DNA from 2 places in the Finegoldia dalianensis genome. Region 1 is predicted to be linked to the other one. Evidence: a T-box and tRNA genes for the amino acid it is inferred to sense, from the RefSeq annotation. Region 1 holds a T-box; the other holds one or more tRNA genes.
What was found. A T-box is a leader RNA that pairs with one kind of tRNA and senses whether it is charged. The one in region 1 lies ahead of leuS (leucine--tRNA ligase), so its partner is inferred to be a tRNA-Leu.

Region 1 (8,377 bases):
AATATCAATCAAACTATCTCTATCTTTTAAATATTTGTATACTGCGCGACCAGTAATTGCTTCAATTCTTCTGACACCTGCAGCTACACTTGATTCAGAAAGAATTTTCAACATTTGAATGTCACTTGTTGTCTTAACGTGAGTTCCTCCACATAATTCTTTAGAATAATCTCCCATTTGAACAACCCTTACAACATCTTGATACTTATCTTCGAAAAGACCTCTAGCTCCAATTGATTGAGATTGTTCTAATGACATTTCATCAATTTTTACAGGAATACCTAAAGCTATTTTTTCATTGACAATTTGTTCAACTTTTTCTAATTGTTCTTTAGTAACTGCTTCAAAATGTGTAATATCAAATCTTAATCTTTCTCCATCAACATAAGAACCAGCTTGATTAACGTGATCTCCTACAACATCCTTTAATGCTTGATGCAATAAGTGTGTAGCGGAGTGATTTTTCATAATATCTCTTCTATTAAGTTCATCTACTTCGATTGTAACTTTATCGCCTACATTTAAGCTTCCTTCCATAACTTTTACGTAATGCAAGAATACTTTCTTTCCAGTTTTTTTCGTGTCGTAAACTTCAGCTTTGAAATTATCATTATAGATAATTCCCTTATCACCTACTTGACCTCCACCTTCTCCATAGAAAGTTGTACGGTCTAATACTATTATACCCATATCTTCAGCATTTAAATTATTATCATTTTCACCGTAGATTTCGATAACTTCACTTTCATCTTTTAAGGAATCATATCCATCAAATTTTGTTTCAGGAAGTCCTTCGCCATATTTTTTGTCAGAAGACCAACCCATGTTAGATTCATTTCTTGATCCTCTAGCTCTTTGTTTTTGTTCTTCCATTAATTTTTTGAATTCATCTTCATCTACAGTTTTGTTGACTTCACCAACCAATTCCTTAGTTAAATCTATTGGGAATCCATAAGTGTCATATAATTTAAATGCATTTTCTCCACTAAACACATCTGATTCAGTTTCTTTTAGCATAGAATCCAAAATACTCAAACCTAAATCCAAAGTTTCTTGGAATTTCTTTTCTTCAGCATTAGCTATTTTTACAATTCTATCTCTTTCTTCTTTTAATTCAGGATATCCAGATTCATAAACTTTTATGCAAGAATCTATAACTTTTTCTATAAAACTGTCGTTTATTCCCAATAATTTTCCGTGTCTACAAGCTCTTCTTATAAGTCTTCTTAGTACGTATCCTCTTTGCTCATTACTTGGAATTACACCATCATAAATCAAAAATGTCATAGCACGTACGTGGTCAGCAATAATTCTGATTGATACATCATTTTGATGATTTTCCTTGTATTTTACGCCTGAAATTTCTTCAATAGTTTTGATTATATCTTTTACAAGTCCAATTTCAAAAATATTATCAGCATTTTCCAAAACCATTGTAATTCTTTCAAGACCCATACCAGTATCTATGTTTGGATGAGCAATTCTTTCGTATTTTCCGTCAGCGGTTTTGTTGAATTGTGTGAATACCAAATTCCATACTTCCAAGAATCTTTCGCCCTCATCACCTGGTTTTGCATCTTCTCTTGGATCAAATTCAAATCCTCTATCTACGTGAATTTCAGAACATGGTCCACAAGGTCCTTGATCTAGTTCCCAGAAGTTGTCAGCTTTTCCTAATTTAACAACTCTTTCTGGACTAACTCCTACATCATTTACCCAAATATTGTAAGCTTCTTCGTCTTCTTCATATACAGTTATCCACAATATATCTTTTGGTACTTCTAATTCATTTGTCAAGAAGTCCCAAGCCCATGTAATAGCTTCTTTTTTGAAATAATCTCCAAAAGAAAAATTACCAAGCATTTCAAAGAAAGTACCATGTCTTTGAGTCTTCCCTACTTCGTCAATATCAGCTGTTCTGATACATCTTTGTGAAGATGTTGCTCTGTCTTTTTTTAGTTTTTTCTCACCTGTAAAATACTTCTTCAAAGGAGCCATACCAGCATTTATAAGTAGAAGACTTTTATCATCTTGTGGTATAAGAGGAAATGATTTGATCACAAGATGTCCCCTTTCCCCAAAATAATCTAAGAATTTTTTTCTAATTTCATTTAAACCATAATCTTTCATTATAACCTCACTAATTTTTAAAAAACATTTTAATTTTATCCTTAAAATGTAAATATAATATTTTAACTGTAGCAACGAATGGAACTGAAAGAATCATACCTACAACTCCAAACATTCCTCCACCTATAATCAAACTAACAATTACTAACAATGGATTAATGCCAATTTTCGAACCTAATAATTTGGGAGCAAGAATATTATTTTCAACCCATTGAATAGAAACAAATACAATTACTACAACCACCGCTTTTAAAGGGCTGTCCAAAAAAGCCAAGATAAAGGCGGGAGTAACCGCTATAAAAGGACCAATATACGGAATAATATCTCCTACCATAGTAAGTATTCCAATTATAATTGCAAAATCGACTTTCATAATGATTAATGCAATAGCAGTCAATACTCCAACGAAAATTGCCATAATCAATCTTCCACGAATGAATTCACTGTAAGCTTTATCCATATCAGAGCAAATTCTCAAGAATTTATCTTTATTTTCACTCGGTATAAATCCCATAATAAAATCAATGCACTTTTCTTTATCTAATAACATATAAAAACTTACTACTGGGACTAAAATAATTCTAAGTAAATTACTAAATATATTTCCAGTGATATCTCCAGTTTGAGAAAGCTTATCCAGGATTGAAGTTTGGATTGTTCCAAGCTTTTGGTTAATTGTTTGCATCGCATTAGACATGATTTTACTAACGTTAGGATATTCTTTAAATATTTTATTGTTGATAGCATTTAGTTTCACAGAAATATCCGACATAAAGCCAGGTAAGCTTATTATCATTTTTTTAATTTGTTGTATAGTTTGTGGAACGACAATCATCCCCAATAAAATAATCAAGAGGATTACTATAACGTAAATGATTAAAATAGCTATTGACCTTTTAACTCCCTTATTTTCAATATATTTTACCAAAGGATTTATAATATATGAAAGCACTATTCCTATCAATAAAGTATTAATTGTATGATATATGATTGGATATTTTGAAAATAAAGCTGCAATTCCCAGCAATATAAGTATTAGTATTGTAGTCTTTTTTATTTTATGAAAATTAAATACAATTTTGTATTTTTCGTCTACTTTACTATTTCCCACAGTAATCAGAAAATAAGTTCCAAAAACCATGAAAATAATAGTTATAAATATTAATGCATTTCGCAAAAATTCAGAATTAATAAGCATATCTATTTCTCTTTGCTAATTAAATCTTGCAAACTCACGTTTTTTATACTGTTAATCATATCATCGTGCATTTGAGTCCAAATAAGCCTAGATGGACAAGTGTCTTCTCTTGAACAAAGTCCTGGAACTACAGAGCATTCTGTCACTCCAAAAAACTCTTCTAAACATTCCAAAATTTCAGCTACTGAAATTTCTTTTGGAGATTTTTTCAATAAATAACCACCTTGCACACCTCTAACTGAAATCACCAAATCTTGTTTTTTCAATTCTCGTATAAGTTGTTCTAAATAATTATTACTAAGTCCTGTGGCTTTAGATATTTCATTTAAACTAACAGGATTATCTCCATATTTTTTGCCTAAATATATCATAGCCGCAAGCCCGTATCTTCCTCTCGTAGATAATCTCATAAGCCCTCCTATTTATGATAAATTTTATCATAGTAAAATAGTTGTGTAAATATCCTATTGCAATAATAATAGTAGATTAAGAAAACTCAATCTACTATTACCAAAATTATTTGACAATTATATTAAAAATTCTACCTTTTACATAAATTTTCTTAACAACATTTTTGTTTTCAAGATATTTTGCTACAACATCATCCTTGATAGCTTTTTCAAAAACTTCATCTTCAGAAGCATCTCTACCTATCTCTACAGTAGTTCTTAACTTACCATTTACTTGTATAGGAAGTTCTATTACATCCAAAATAGTTTTCGATTCATCATATTCTGGCCAACTTGCTTCGTGAACATATCCTTCATATCCCATTCTTTGCCAAATTTCTTCTGTTATATGAGGGCAAACAGGATTTAATAATATCAAGAATATCTTATATTGTTCTTTAGAAATTTTATCTAAGTTGTTGAATTCATTCAATAATGTCATAAGTTGAGCGATTGCTGTATTAAATTTTAAGTTTTCATAATCTTCTGAAACTTTTTTAATAGTTTGATGAATCAAAGTTTCCATTTTTTCAAAATTAGAATCTTCATCCACTAATTCTTGTGTTCTCCATACTTTATCTAAGAATTTTCTACAACCTTTAACTCCATTTTCAGACCAAGGAGCTGATTTTTCAAAATCTCCAATGAACATTTCATAACATCTCAAAGTATCTGCACCAAAATCTCTGACGATATCATCTGGGTTTACAACATTACCACGAGACTTACTCATTTTTTCGTTGTTGTCACCTAAAATCATTCCATGACTAGTCCTCTTCATATATGGTTCTTTTGTAGGAACTACTCCAATATCATACAAGAACTTGTGCCAAAATCTTGAATACAATAAGTGAAGTGTAGTGTGTTCCATTCCACCGTTATACCAGTCAACTGGAACATAATAGTCTAAATTTTCTTTACTTGCTATCGCTTCATCATTGTGTGGATCAGTATATCTCAAATAATACCAAGAAGATCCTGCCCATTGTGGCATAGTATCAGTTTCTCTTACAGCATCTCTACCGCATTTTGGACATTTTGTGTGAACAAATTCATCTATATTTGATAGTGGTGATTCTCCATTATCTGTTGGTTCATAATTATCGACCTTAGGCAATACTAATGGTAAATCTTTTTCTTCCAAAGGAACCCATCCACAATGTTCACAATAAACCAATGGAATTGGTTCTCCCCAATATCTTTGTCTAGAAAATACCCAATCTCTTAATTTGTAGTTTGTCTTCTTGTGACCTATTTCTTTTTCTTCAATGTATTCATACATTTTTTGTTTTGCTTCGTTTACACTCAAGCCATTCAAAAATTCAGAATTAATAAGATTTCCTTCGTTTGTTTCAGTGAATGCAGAATTTTCTATGTCAGATCCTTCAATTACAGGAATCATTTCAATGTTAAATTTTTTAGCAAATTCATAGTCTCTGTCATCGTGTGCAGGAACTGCCATAATAGCACCTGTTCCATAAGTCATCAATACATAATCTGATACATAAACAGGAATTTCTTTGTTAGTCAATGGATTGATTGCTGTTAAGCCATCAATTTTGTATCCTGTCTTTTCTTTAGATAAATCTGTTCTTTCTAATTCCGATTTCTTAGCTACTTCTTGTCTGTAGCTTCTAATTTCTTCGATATTTTTAATTTGATCACTATATTTTTCAATCAAAGGATGATCAACAGAAATAACCATGTAAGTTGCACCAAATATAGTATCTGCTCTTGTTGTAAAAACAGTAATTTTTTCGTCAACTTCTTTTAATGGGAATTTAATTTCTGCACCGTATGATCTTCCAATCCAGTTTATTTGTTGAGATTTTATTCTATCCAAATAATCAACATCTTTTAAATCATCTATAAGTCTATCAGCGTATTCAGTTATTTTAAGCATCCATTGATTCTTAACTTTTCTGATTACTTCTCCACCACATCTTTCGCAATGACCGTTTATTACTTCTTCATTTGCAAGTCCTATTTTACATGAAGGACACCAGTTAATAGGCATTTCTTTTTTATATGCAAGTCCTTTTTTAAACATTTGAATGAAAATCCATTGAGTCCATTTATAGTAATCTGGGTCTGTTGTGTTTATTTCTCTGTCCCAATCAAAAGAAAAACCGATTGATTGCATCTGTCTTTTGAAGTTTTTGATGTTATTTTCTGTAACAATTTCAGGTCTTATTTTATTTTTAATAGCAAAATTTTCTGTAGGAAGTCCAAATGCATCCCAACCCATTGGATACAAAACATTATATCCTTGCATTCTTCTTTTTCTTGAAACGATATCCAATGCAGTGTATGGTCTTGGATGGCCTACGTGTAGTCCTTGTCCAGAAGGATAAGGAAACTCTACTAATGCATAGAATTTTTCTTTTGACTTATCATCAGAAGTCTTAAAAGTTTTGTTTTCTTCCCAATATTTTTGCCACTTTTTCTCAATTGAATTCGGATTATATCTATCCATTTTTACCTCCAAATAATAAAAAATTCGCCTCTTACAAAGAAGAGACGAAATAAAATTCCGCGGTACCACTCTTATTGGTTAATCCCACTCAAATCTTTAACGCAGATATACGAATATTCTATTAATAAACAAGTTCAATAATCTCAAATATTGATTCGCACCAACCACCAATTCTCTGAAAATTTTTAATTATTTACTACTTTTATTCAAATATTATTATAAAAACTTACTATTATGATATCACATAACAGAATTAAATTCAATATTAGTATTCACAATGTCCAACAGTTCTAGGGAATGGAATGACATCTCTTATGTTTGACATTCCTGTCATATACATAACCATTCTTTCAAAACCTAAACCAAATCCACCGTGTTTAACTCCACCGTATTTTCTTAAATCAAGATACCATTTGTATTCTTCTTTATTGAATCCTAATTCATTCATTTTCTTATCCAACAATTCGTATCTTTCTTCCCTTTGACTTCCTCCAATTAATTCACCAATTCCTGGGACTAAAAGATCTGTTGCCGCAACTGTTTTGTTGTCGTCGTTAAGTCTCATGTAGAACGCCTTGATTTCTTTTGGATAATCAGTAACAAATACCGGCCCGTCAACAACTTTTTCACTCAAATATTTTTCGTGTTCTGTTTGTAAATCCATTCCCCATTCAACAGGATATTCAAATTTTTCTCCTGATTTTTGTAAAATTTCAACAGCTTTAGTATAAGTTAATTTTTTGAATGATTTATTGGCAACTTTTGTTAATCTTTCAATTAAGTTCTTGTCTACAAAACTGTTGAAGAATTTAATTTCTTCTTCACAATTTTCCATAACATCTTTTATGATATATCTAACCATATCTTCAGCCAAATTGCATACATCATCCAAATCAGCAAAACATATTTCAGGTTCCATCATCCAGAATTCTGCAGCATGTCTAGGAGTATTAGAGTGTTCACTTCTGAAAGTTGGTCCAAATGTATACACATTTCTAAATGCTAATGCGTAAGCTTCTGCTTGTAATTGACCGCTTACAGTTAAGTTAGTAGATTTTGAGAAGAAATCTTGTGAAAAATCAACATTTCCATCGTCATCTTTTGGAATATTATCTAAATCTAATGTTGTAACTCTGAACATTTCTCCAGCGCCTTCAGCATCACTACCTGTTATTATTGGCGTATGAACATATACGAATCCTCTTTCATTAAAGAATTTATGAATAGCAAATGCCAATCTACTTCTAACTCTAAATACAGCATTAAATGTATTTGTTCTTGGTCTTAAATGTAATATTGTTCTCAAAAATTCAAAAGTATGTCTCTTCTTTTGAAGTGGATAATCATCTGTAGATTCTCCTTCAACTATAATTTTTTCTGCTTGAATTTCAAAAGGTTGTTTAGAATTTGGAGTCAAAACTAATTTACCAATAACAATAATTGCTGAGCTTAATTTTAACTTTTCACACTTTTCAAAATCTTCATTATCTTTTCCTACTACTATTTGAACTGGGTTGAAGAAAGTTCCATCGTTTAGTTCAATAAATCCAACATTCTTACTGAATCTTGAGTTTTTAATCCAACCTCCAACTTCAACTTCTTTGTCAGAATATTTTTCGTAATCTTTAATTAAATCTCTAATTAATATCATTCTTTACTCCTCGTTTTTTTATATATTTTGCTTTCATATCCAATATCTTTTGGATCGTAATATTTTTGATTTTTCAATTCGTCTGGTAAATATTGTTGATAGGAGTCGTCATTGTGCGGATACTTGTATCCAACTCCCCTATCCAATGATTTTGCCCCACTATAGTGCGCATCTTTTAAATGACTAGGAACATCGTAAATCTTATTTTGTCGAATATCTTCCAAAGCCTTGTCAATCGCGACATAAGACGTATTAGATTTCTCGCTAGATGTAAGATAAATTACACCATTCGATAAATTTATCCTACATTCTGGTAACCCTATTAAATTTACTGCGTTGAACACATTGATAGCTACAGTCAAAGCTTCTGGATTTGCTAGTCCAATATCTTCTGATGCAAAAATCACCATTCTTCTAGCAATAAATTTAGGATCTTCTCCACTTTCAATCATTCTTGCTAAATAATACAAAGC
Region 2 (8,377 bases), on a different contig from region 1:
AATTTTTCAGTAGCGTATTCTGGAGTTCCTTGGCACATTACACATGCAACTTGCTTTGCAGAATCTACTGCATCAGCTCCCATGAATGCTGCTAATTTTTCGGCAGTTTCTTTTCCACCAACTGGACAAGAATTACAAGGTGCTCCTTTGTTTACAATGGCATCTGCAAGTCCGTCGCATCCTGGAAATCCACAGGCACCACAGTTTGCGCCAGGTAACATTTCCCTTACTTTAAGTACTCTTCTATCAACTTGAACTTCGAATTTTTTAGATGCAAAACCCAAAAGCAGTGCAAATAAAATTCCTAGTGCTCCTAAGATTATAAATGGAGTTAAAATTGTCATTTATTACCTCCTATACCAATCCGCCGAATCCGAAGAATGTCATCGCCATTAATCCAATAGTAATAAACGCGATTGGTACACCTTTAAAACTTTCAGGAATGTTTTTGTTCAATGCGATTCTTTCTCTGATTGCAGCTAATAAAGTTATCGCTAAAATGAAACCTAGTGAAGCACCAATAGCACTTGCTAATGTTTCAATTAAGTTGTATTTTTCTTTTACGTTTGCTAATGCAACACCCAATACTATACAGTTTGTAGTTATAAGAGGCAAAAACACACCAAGTGCCGAGTACAAGTTTGGACTCATTTTCTTCAATGCCATTTCTACGAATTGTACCAATGTCGCAATAACCAATATGAACACTATCGTTTGTAAGTATTCAATATGAAATCTTTCTAGTATTTGAATTTGTAGAACGTAAGTAACGACAGATGCTATTGTGATTACAAAGAATACTGCCATACCCATACCAATAGCTGTTTCTGTTTTTGAAGATACGCCTATCAATGGGCAAAGTCCTAAGAATTGACCAAATACGTAGTTGTTTACTAATAAGTAAAGAACTATTATTTTAAATATATTTGCTAACATTAGTCTTCACCTCTCATGTTGTTCTTCTTTCTTTCTTGTCTTGATAAGAAATAATTGTAAGTAGCTAACAATATTCCAAGTACTATGAATGCTCCTGGAGCTGCTGACATAATACCAATTGGAGGAATATCTCCTATTACAAGTTTTCCTAAGATTTTTCCTGAACCTAATAACTCTCTGATGAATGCAACCAATACGATTACAATACCATATCCCAATCCATTTGAGATACCATCTAACAATGATAAGAATACACCATTTTTAGATGCGAAAGATTCAGCTCTTGCTAAGATTATACAGTTTACAACGATTAGAGGAACGAATGCTCCTAATGAACTGTATAATGCTGGAACAAATGCTTGAAGCATCATTGAAACTAATGTTACGAATGTTGCTATTACAACGATATATGCCGGAATTCTAACTTTATCCGGAATAAAATTTCTAAGTAATGATATTACTATGTTTGAACAAATCAAAACGAATGTGAACGCCGCAGTCATACCAATTGCGTTTTCTACTGATGTTGATACACCAAGTACAGAACACAAACCTACCAATTGGATTAAAACTGGGTTGTTCTTAAGAATGCTGCTTTTGAAAACTTTAGCCGCTTTACCTTTTTCCATAATTTCCCTCCTATTTTAATCCCGCATTAGCTTTTTGAGATACGTTCAATGCGTTTTTGGCTGCTGTAGTGGAATAAGTCGCACCACTTAGAGCTTGAATTTCGTTGTCAGCTTGTGGTTTTTTAACAGCTGCTAATTCTTTTTCCATAGATTTACCAATAACTGAATCTACAAATTCAGGATCTCCAATTCTACTTCCAATTCCTGGAGTTTCTTGTGATTCAAGAATTGAATATCCAACGATTTTGTTCTCATTGTCTACACCAACTACGAAAACAACATTACCTGAATATCCACCAGCTCCAATTGCTTTGTATACATGACCTACAGGTTTTCCACCTTTGATAGCTTCTTGTACGTCATCTAAATTTTCGTCTTTTGCTTTTAAATCTTTAATTTTTGCTTCATCAAGTGGTTTAAAAGATTCCGCTTCAGGAAAAGCTACTTTTAAAGATTTTTGATAATTTTCTAGTCTCTTAGCTTCTATTATTGGTTCAGTAACTTGGTTTGCAAATGCAAGTACTACCGCACTAATTGCTGTGATTATAAACAATCTAATAGCTAAATTTATTGAACTTCTCATATTCCTTGTTTACCTCCTCTACCAATTGGTGTTGGAACTGTATATTGATCGATAAATGGTACAGCACAGTTCATGAAGATTATCGCATAAGATACACCTTCTGGAAGGTTACCAAATTGTCTTATGATAGCTGTAAAGAAACCACAACCAATTGCAAATATAATTTGTCCTTTTGGAGTAACTGGACTAGTTGAATAATCTGTAGCCATGTAGAATGCACCCAAGATTAAACCACCAATAAATATGTTCATGCATGCATCTTGAATTCCTACGCCGCAAATAAGTAATGTTACAAATGTTGTTGCGATGTAAACTAATGGAATTCTAAGATTAATTACTCTTCTGTATAATAGATAAGCCACACCGATAAGTAATGCCAACGCACTAACTTCACCGATTGTACCCCCCAAGTTTCCTAAAAATGCATCCATAAAGCTAACTGGTTGACCACCTGATAAAACAGTCGCATAAGTTTCTGCATCCACTGCTTTTTGTGTTAATGGAGCAGTGTAGTTACTCATTGCTTGTGCCCAACTTGCCATTATGAAAGCACGTCCTGCTAATGCAGGGTTCATAAAGTTTGATCCAATTCCTCCGAATAATTGTTTTACAATTATAATAGAAAATACCGATCCTATGATAATCATTGGAATTGGTAATGTAACTGGCACGTTAAATGCCAATAATATACCTGTAACAACAGCTGATAAATCGCTAATTGTAGAAGGTTGTTTCATTATTTTTTGATAACAATATTCTGATAAAACGCAAGCTGCAACTGCTGCCAATACCAAAACTAAACTTCTCATTCCGAATTCGTAAACACTCACTATCAAAGCAGGAACTAAAGCAATGATAACATCAAGCATAATTCTTTGAATAGATACTGCACTTCTTTGATGAGGAGCAGCTTCTACGATTAAATGAGATAAGTCGTATTCTTTTTGTACAATTTCTTTATTTTCCATAGACTATCCCCTTTTCCTTTGTTGTGCTTTTAATTGAGTCTTTGCGTGTACAATTGCTTCAACTAATGGTCTGTTTGATGGACAAACATAGCTGCAAGTACCACATTCTATACAATCATTCAAATGCATTTTTTCTGCTCCTTCAAAATCACCGTTCAATGATTTTAATTGCAAGAACAATGGTAATAAGCCGATAGGACATACATCCACGCACTTAGCACATTTAATACAAGGTTCTGGAGAAGCAAGAGTTGCATCTTTTTCATTCATAAAAATAATTCCGCCTGTTGTTTTAACAGTTGGAGCATCCAAGTTGTATTGGCAAGCGCCCATCATAGGTCCACCAACGACAATCTTATATGGAGTTTCTTTGAATCCGTCACAATAATCCACTAAATCTTTGAATTTAGTGCCGATAGGAACGTAAACATTCTTAGGTTCTTTAATAGCTGAACCTGTCATAGTAACTATTCTGTGAGTCAAAGGAATACTGTGAACTACAGCATCGTAAATCGCCATAGCACTTGAAATGTTCAAACCTTGAACTCCTCTTTCGTTTGATCTTTGAGCCTTCGAAATCTTCTTACCAGTAATTGCATTGATAAGTCTTCTTTCGTCCCCTTGTGGGTATTTAGTTTTAACAGCACAAATCGAAATATTTGTTTCATCTTTTGCAGCATTTTTCAAAATTCCGATTGCCTTTTGTTTGTTATCCTCAACCCCTATGTATCCTTTGTCACAATCCATCAATTTCATGATAATTTTCAATCCACCAATTGCTTTTTGAGGATATAATTCCATATTAAGTTGGTCACTAGTTAAATAAGGTTCACATTCTGCCCCATTTAAGATTACTTCTTCGATTTTTACATCTGGTTTTTTCTTCATCTTAATGTGAGTAGGGAATCCTGCTCCACCTAAACCTACTATACCAGCTTCTTTTATTCTTTCTAGGATAACTTCTTTTGATAATTGTGTGAAATCATCATTTGTTTCAGTGTATCCTAATTCGTTTAAACCGTCTGATTCGATTACTACAACTTCACCTTTTTGACCATTTGACAATACCATCTGCTCAATCTTCATAACCTTTCCACTAACTGAACTGTGAACAGGTGCTGAAATAGTCGCTTTAGATTCACCAATTTTTTGGCCCACTTTTACCTCATCTCCTACTTTTACTGTAGGTGTACAAGGCGCACCAATATGTTGATGCAATGGAATATAAACCATTTTAGGTTCAAAATTTGTATCTAAAGGACAATTTTGAGTATAGGATTTATGATCATCCATGTGAAATCCGCCTTTAAAAGTCAGATTTTCTAAACTCATTTTTTCACCCCTTTAATAAAATAAAAAATGGTGCAGAGAAAGAGACTTGAACTCTTACGGGATTACTCCCACTGCCCCCTCAAGACAGCGTGTCTACCATTCCACCACCCCTGCGTGATAAAGACCTTTTGTGCAAAGGTCTTTTAATATTTGTTAATAATATTTTTGATTAATTTAATGTAGTTTTTCGCCCAAACTTTGAAATTTTTGTGCATATTTTCTTCTAGCTTAGTATCTTCGTAGAAGATCTTGTAAATATTGTATTGGTTTTCAACCTTTACAACGTAATACTTCGTCTCAGAAGAAGGAATATCGTCTAAAGTTTGACCATCTTTTGAAAAAGATTCGTTAGACAACCATTCTTTTACATTTCCAATTCCGCCGTTATAAGCTGCAATCGCCAAATCGTGATTTTTGAAATGGTGCAATAAATAGGACAAATAAGCCGTACCCATTTCAATATTCTTATCAGGTTTTTTCAAATCTTCCACTGTAAAGTGAGTGTTTCTCATATTGTTAATACTTTCAGCAGTATCTGGCATCAATTGCATAAGCCCCAAAGCTCCAGCTTTTGATTTTACACTTGGATCAAAGTTAGATTCAACTTTAATCACACTCATAACCAAAAGCGGATCCACGTTATATTCTTTTGCGTATGTATTAACCAAATCGACATATTTCACTGGTCTTGTCATAGTTGAATAAGCGCTCACGCCAAATCCAATTAAAAACACAATCACAATAATAGAAATAATCGTGATTAAAAATCTTTTAATAAATTTCATAATTTTTTCCTATCTATTAGTTTGTCAACTTTTTGTAGCAAATCTGTTTCAGTCGTGTTGTTTACGATAACTTCGTCAAATTCACTAATTTTTTTCTCATAATCTAGTTGAGAATTAATTCTTGTAACTGCGGTATCGTAATCAAAGTTGTTTCTATCCATTATCCTTTGAATTCTGATATTTCTATCAGCTACAACTACCCAATCTTCGTCGACGTCGATATATTTGTCAATCAATTTTTTGCTTTCCAAATACATAGAAATCTCAAGAAAAATCAAATCAGACTTTTCATTCTTAATTCTTTTTACTACTCTTAATATTATATCAGTATGTGTCAATTCTTCAAGTTTTTTTAGTAATGTTTTTGAATTAAATACAACGTTGGAAAGTTTCTTCCTATCGATGTTAGAATTTTCGTCCAAAATCCCTTCGCCAAACTCATCTATAAGCTTGTAATAAAGTTCTGTACCTTGTTCATAGATTTGGTGAGTAATCTCATCCAAATCTATTACAACAAAGCCTTTTTCTTTTATCCTTCTACACACCGTACTTTTTCCGCTGGCTATGTTACCACATACTACGATGATTTTTTTATTTTGCATCATACCAATTATCTGCACTGTTAACATCAATCTTCATGTCGACTTTCAGATCAACAGCATGTGTCATGACATCTTTCATGATTTCTAAAACTTTTTCTCTTTCATCTTCTGGACAATCAACAATAAGCTCATCGTGAACTTGCAAGATTAACTTGGCTTTTAGATTTTCTTCATTCAATCTATTGTAGAATTTCACCATAGCAACTTTAATTATATCCGCTGCAGAGCCTTGAATTGGCGTGTTAAGTGCCACACGTTCTCCAAAGCTTCTCACGTTGTAGTTTTTGGATTTTAATTCAGGAATGTATCTTCTTCTTTTCATTATAGTTTCAACGTAGCCTTTTTCCTTACCAATTGCAACTATATCTTCCATGTATTGCTTGATGCCTTTGTACGTGTTCAAATAATTTTCGATATATTCCTTGGCTTCTTTTCTAGTTATGTGCAAATCTTTACTCAAAGAATAATCTCCAATTCCGTAAACAATACCGAAGTTTACAGCCTTTGCGTTGGATCTTTGAAGTGATGTTACCTTGTCAAAATCAACCTTGAACACTTCGCTGGCAGTTTTCCTGTGAATGTCTGCTCCGTTTTTGAATGCATCAAGCATCACTTCGTCATTTGCCAAATCAGCCAACACTCTAAGCTCTATTTGAGAATAATCCGCATCCAACAGCACACTTCCTTTGCTTGGAACAAATGCTTTTCTGATAAGTCTTCCTTCTTCAGTTCTGATAGGAATATTTTGCAAATTAGGGTTAGTAGAGCTAATTCTTCCAGTTTGCGCTATAGTTTGTTGGAATGTAGTGTGGATTTTGCCGTCTTCTTTGATTAAATCAACCATTCCGTCGATATATGTCGTTTTGAGTTTCGCAATAGTTCTGTATCTTAAAATGTAGTCGATAATTTCGTGTCTACCACTTAAAGCCTCCAAAACTTCTTGGTCTGTCGATGGACCAGTTTTATTCTTTTTTATTACAGGAAGTTCTAAATCTTCAAACAACACTTCTGCTAATTGCTTTGATGAGTTGATGTTGATTTTCTTGCCGATAAGTTCCTCAACACTGTCCTCGATTGATTTTATCTCATCTTCGAAAAGTTCTCCCATCTCAACCAAAGTTTCTTTTTCTACACAAACTCCAGTAAATTCCATATCGCACAAAACTTTTATCAAAGGAATTTCAACATCTCTGTAAAGATGCATCATATCCTCTTCTTCGATTTCAGAAATCTTTTCGTACAATTTATTTGTGAACATCATGTATTTTACTACGTAATTGTCGATTTCTTTGTCATCTGATTCCAAAATAGTCTTCTTGGATCTGCCTTTACCTGTAATATCTTCAAGCGGCTTGAAATCATAACCTATTACTTTAGGATCAGACCTTTCCATGCTATAACTTGTCTTGGAAGGATCAAGCAAGTATTCTATGATTACAACATCGTCGTAATTGTACGAAATGTCGATGCCATAACGCATCAAATGATAAATACATGGTTTGATATCAAATGACAGCTTGTTGATGTCTTTTGATTCAAATTCTTCCTTAAATGATTTTACAATGTCTACGTTTCTTGTAATGTACACCTTGTCAGTGTAAATCGCAAAAACCACAGGCTCATTGTCGACATAGTAATCATCGTTAAACAATGCAAAAGTAAACTTTTTATTTTCTTTAATATAAGCTTTAATCTCATCTACGTTTTCATCTAAGTTTTCATATTCAAACTTTTCACTAGATTCTTCGTTTGGAAGTTTTTTGATAAAACTATTGAATTCAAGTTTTGTAAGAACTTCAATCAAATGATCATTGTCAGCTTCTTTTATAGAACAATCATCGATTACAAATCCCATCAAATCTTTTGGAACATCTGTATTAATCGTTCCAAGTTCTCTACTTAGATATGCGATTTTTTCTCCATCGATGACTTTTTGTTTTGTTTTCTTGCCAGAGATTTCATCTACGTGCTCGTACAATCCCTCAATACTTCCGTATTTTTGAATGTATTTAAGAGCAGTCTTCTCTCCAACTCCATCAATTCCCGGAATATTGTCTGATTTATCCCCCATCAAGCCTTTCAAATCAATCATTTGCTTAGGAGTAATTCCGTATTCTTCTTTTAAAGTATCCACATCGTAGATTTTCGTTTCAGTAATTCCTCTTTTTGTAAGAACAACTTTTGTATTATCGTCGATAAGTTGTAGATAATCCTTATCACCAGTCAATAAATACACATCGTAGTTTTTTGATGAAGCTTGTTTTGCCAAAGTTCCAGCAATATCGTCTGCTTCATATCCTTTTAAATCAATGTATGAAACTCCCATCGCTTTTAGCAATTCTTTAAGCATATCGAATTGTGCGATAAGTTCTTCTGGAGTTTCTTGGCGATTACCCTTATATTCAGAATATTTTTCGTGTCTAAAAGTTGGCTCTTTTCTATCGAAACATACCACCACAAGTTCTGGATTGAGTTTATCCATCACAGAATAATACATATTCATAAAACCAAACACACCATTAGTGTGAATGCCATCTTTTGT

Region 2: it encodes a tRNA-Leu, which carries the amino acid that the T-box ahead of leuS (leucine--tRNA ligase) is inferred to sense. The anticodon was not compared.

Annotation. Positions count from the first base shown of each region.
Region 1 covers NZ_JBDLBQ010000001.1:69,884-78,260, reverse strand. The annotation lists gene alaS (alanine--tRNA ligase) at 1-2,130, opposite strand, end outside; gene ABDJ34_RS00465 (AI-2E family transporter) at 2,141-3,328, opposite strand; gene ABDJ34_RS00460 (RrF2 family transcriptional regulator) at 3,331-3,738, opposite strand; gene leuS (leucine--tRNA ligase) at 3,845-6,253, opposite strand; T-box leader at 6,291-6,471, opposite strand; gene asnS (asparagine--tRNA ligase) at 6,519-7,904, opposite strand; gene ABDJ34_RS00445 (replication-associated recombination protein A) at 7,901-8,377, opposite strand, start outside.
Region 2 covers NZ_JBDLBQ010000006.1:32,697-41,073, reverse strand. The annotation lists gene ABDJ34_RS07110 (RnfABCDGE type electron transport complex subunit B) at 1-344, opposite strand, end outside; gene ABDJ34_RS07105 (electron transport complex protein RnfA) at 355-936, opposite strand; gene ABDJ34_RS07100 (electron transport complex subunit E) at 936-1,565, opposite strand; gene ABDJ34_RS07095 (FMN-binding protein) at 1,576-2,148, opposite strand; gene ABDJ34_RS07090 (RnfABCDGE type electron transport complex subunit D) at 2,145-3,116, opposite strand; gene rsxC (electron transport complex subunit RsxC) at 3,120-4,448, opposite strand; tRNA gene ABDJ34_RS07080 (tRNA-Leu) at 4,477-4,562, opposite strand; gene ABDJ34_RS07075 (lytic transglycosylase domain-containing protein) at 4,592-5,233, opposite strand; gene coaE (dephospho-CoA kinase) at 5,230-5,838, opposite strand; gene polA (DNA polymerase I) at 5,825-8,377, opposite strand, start outside.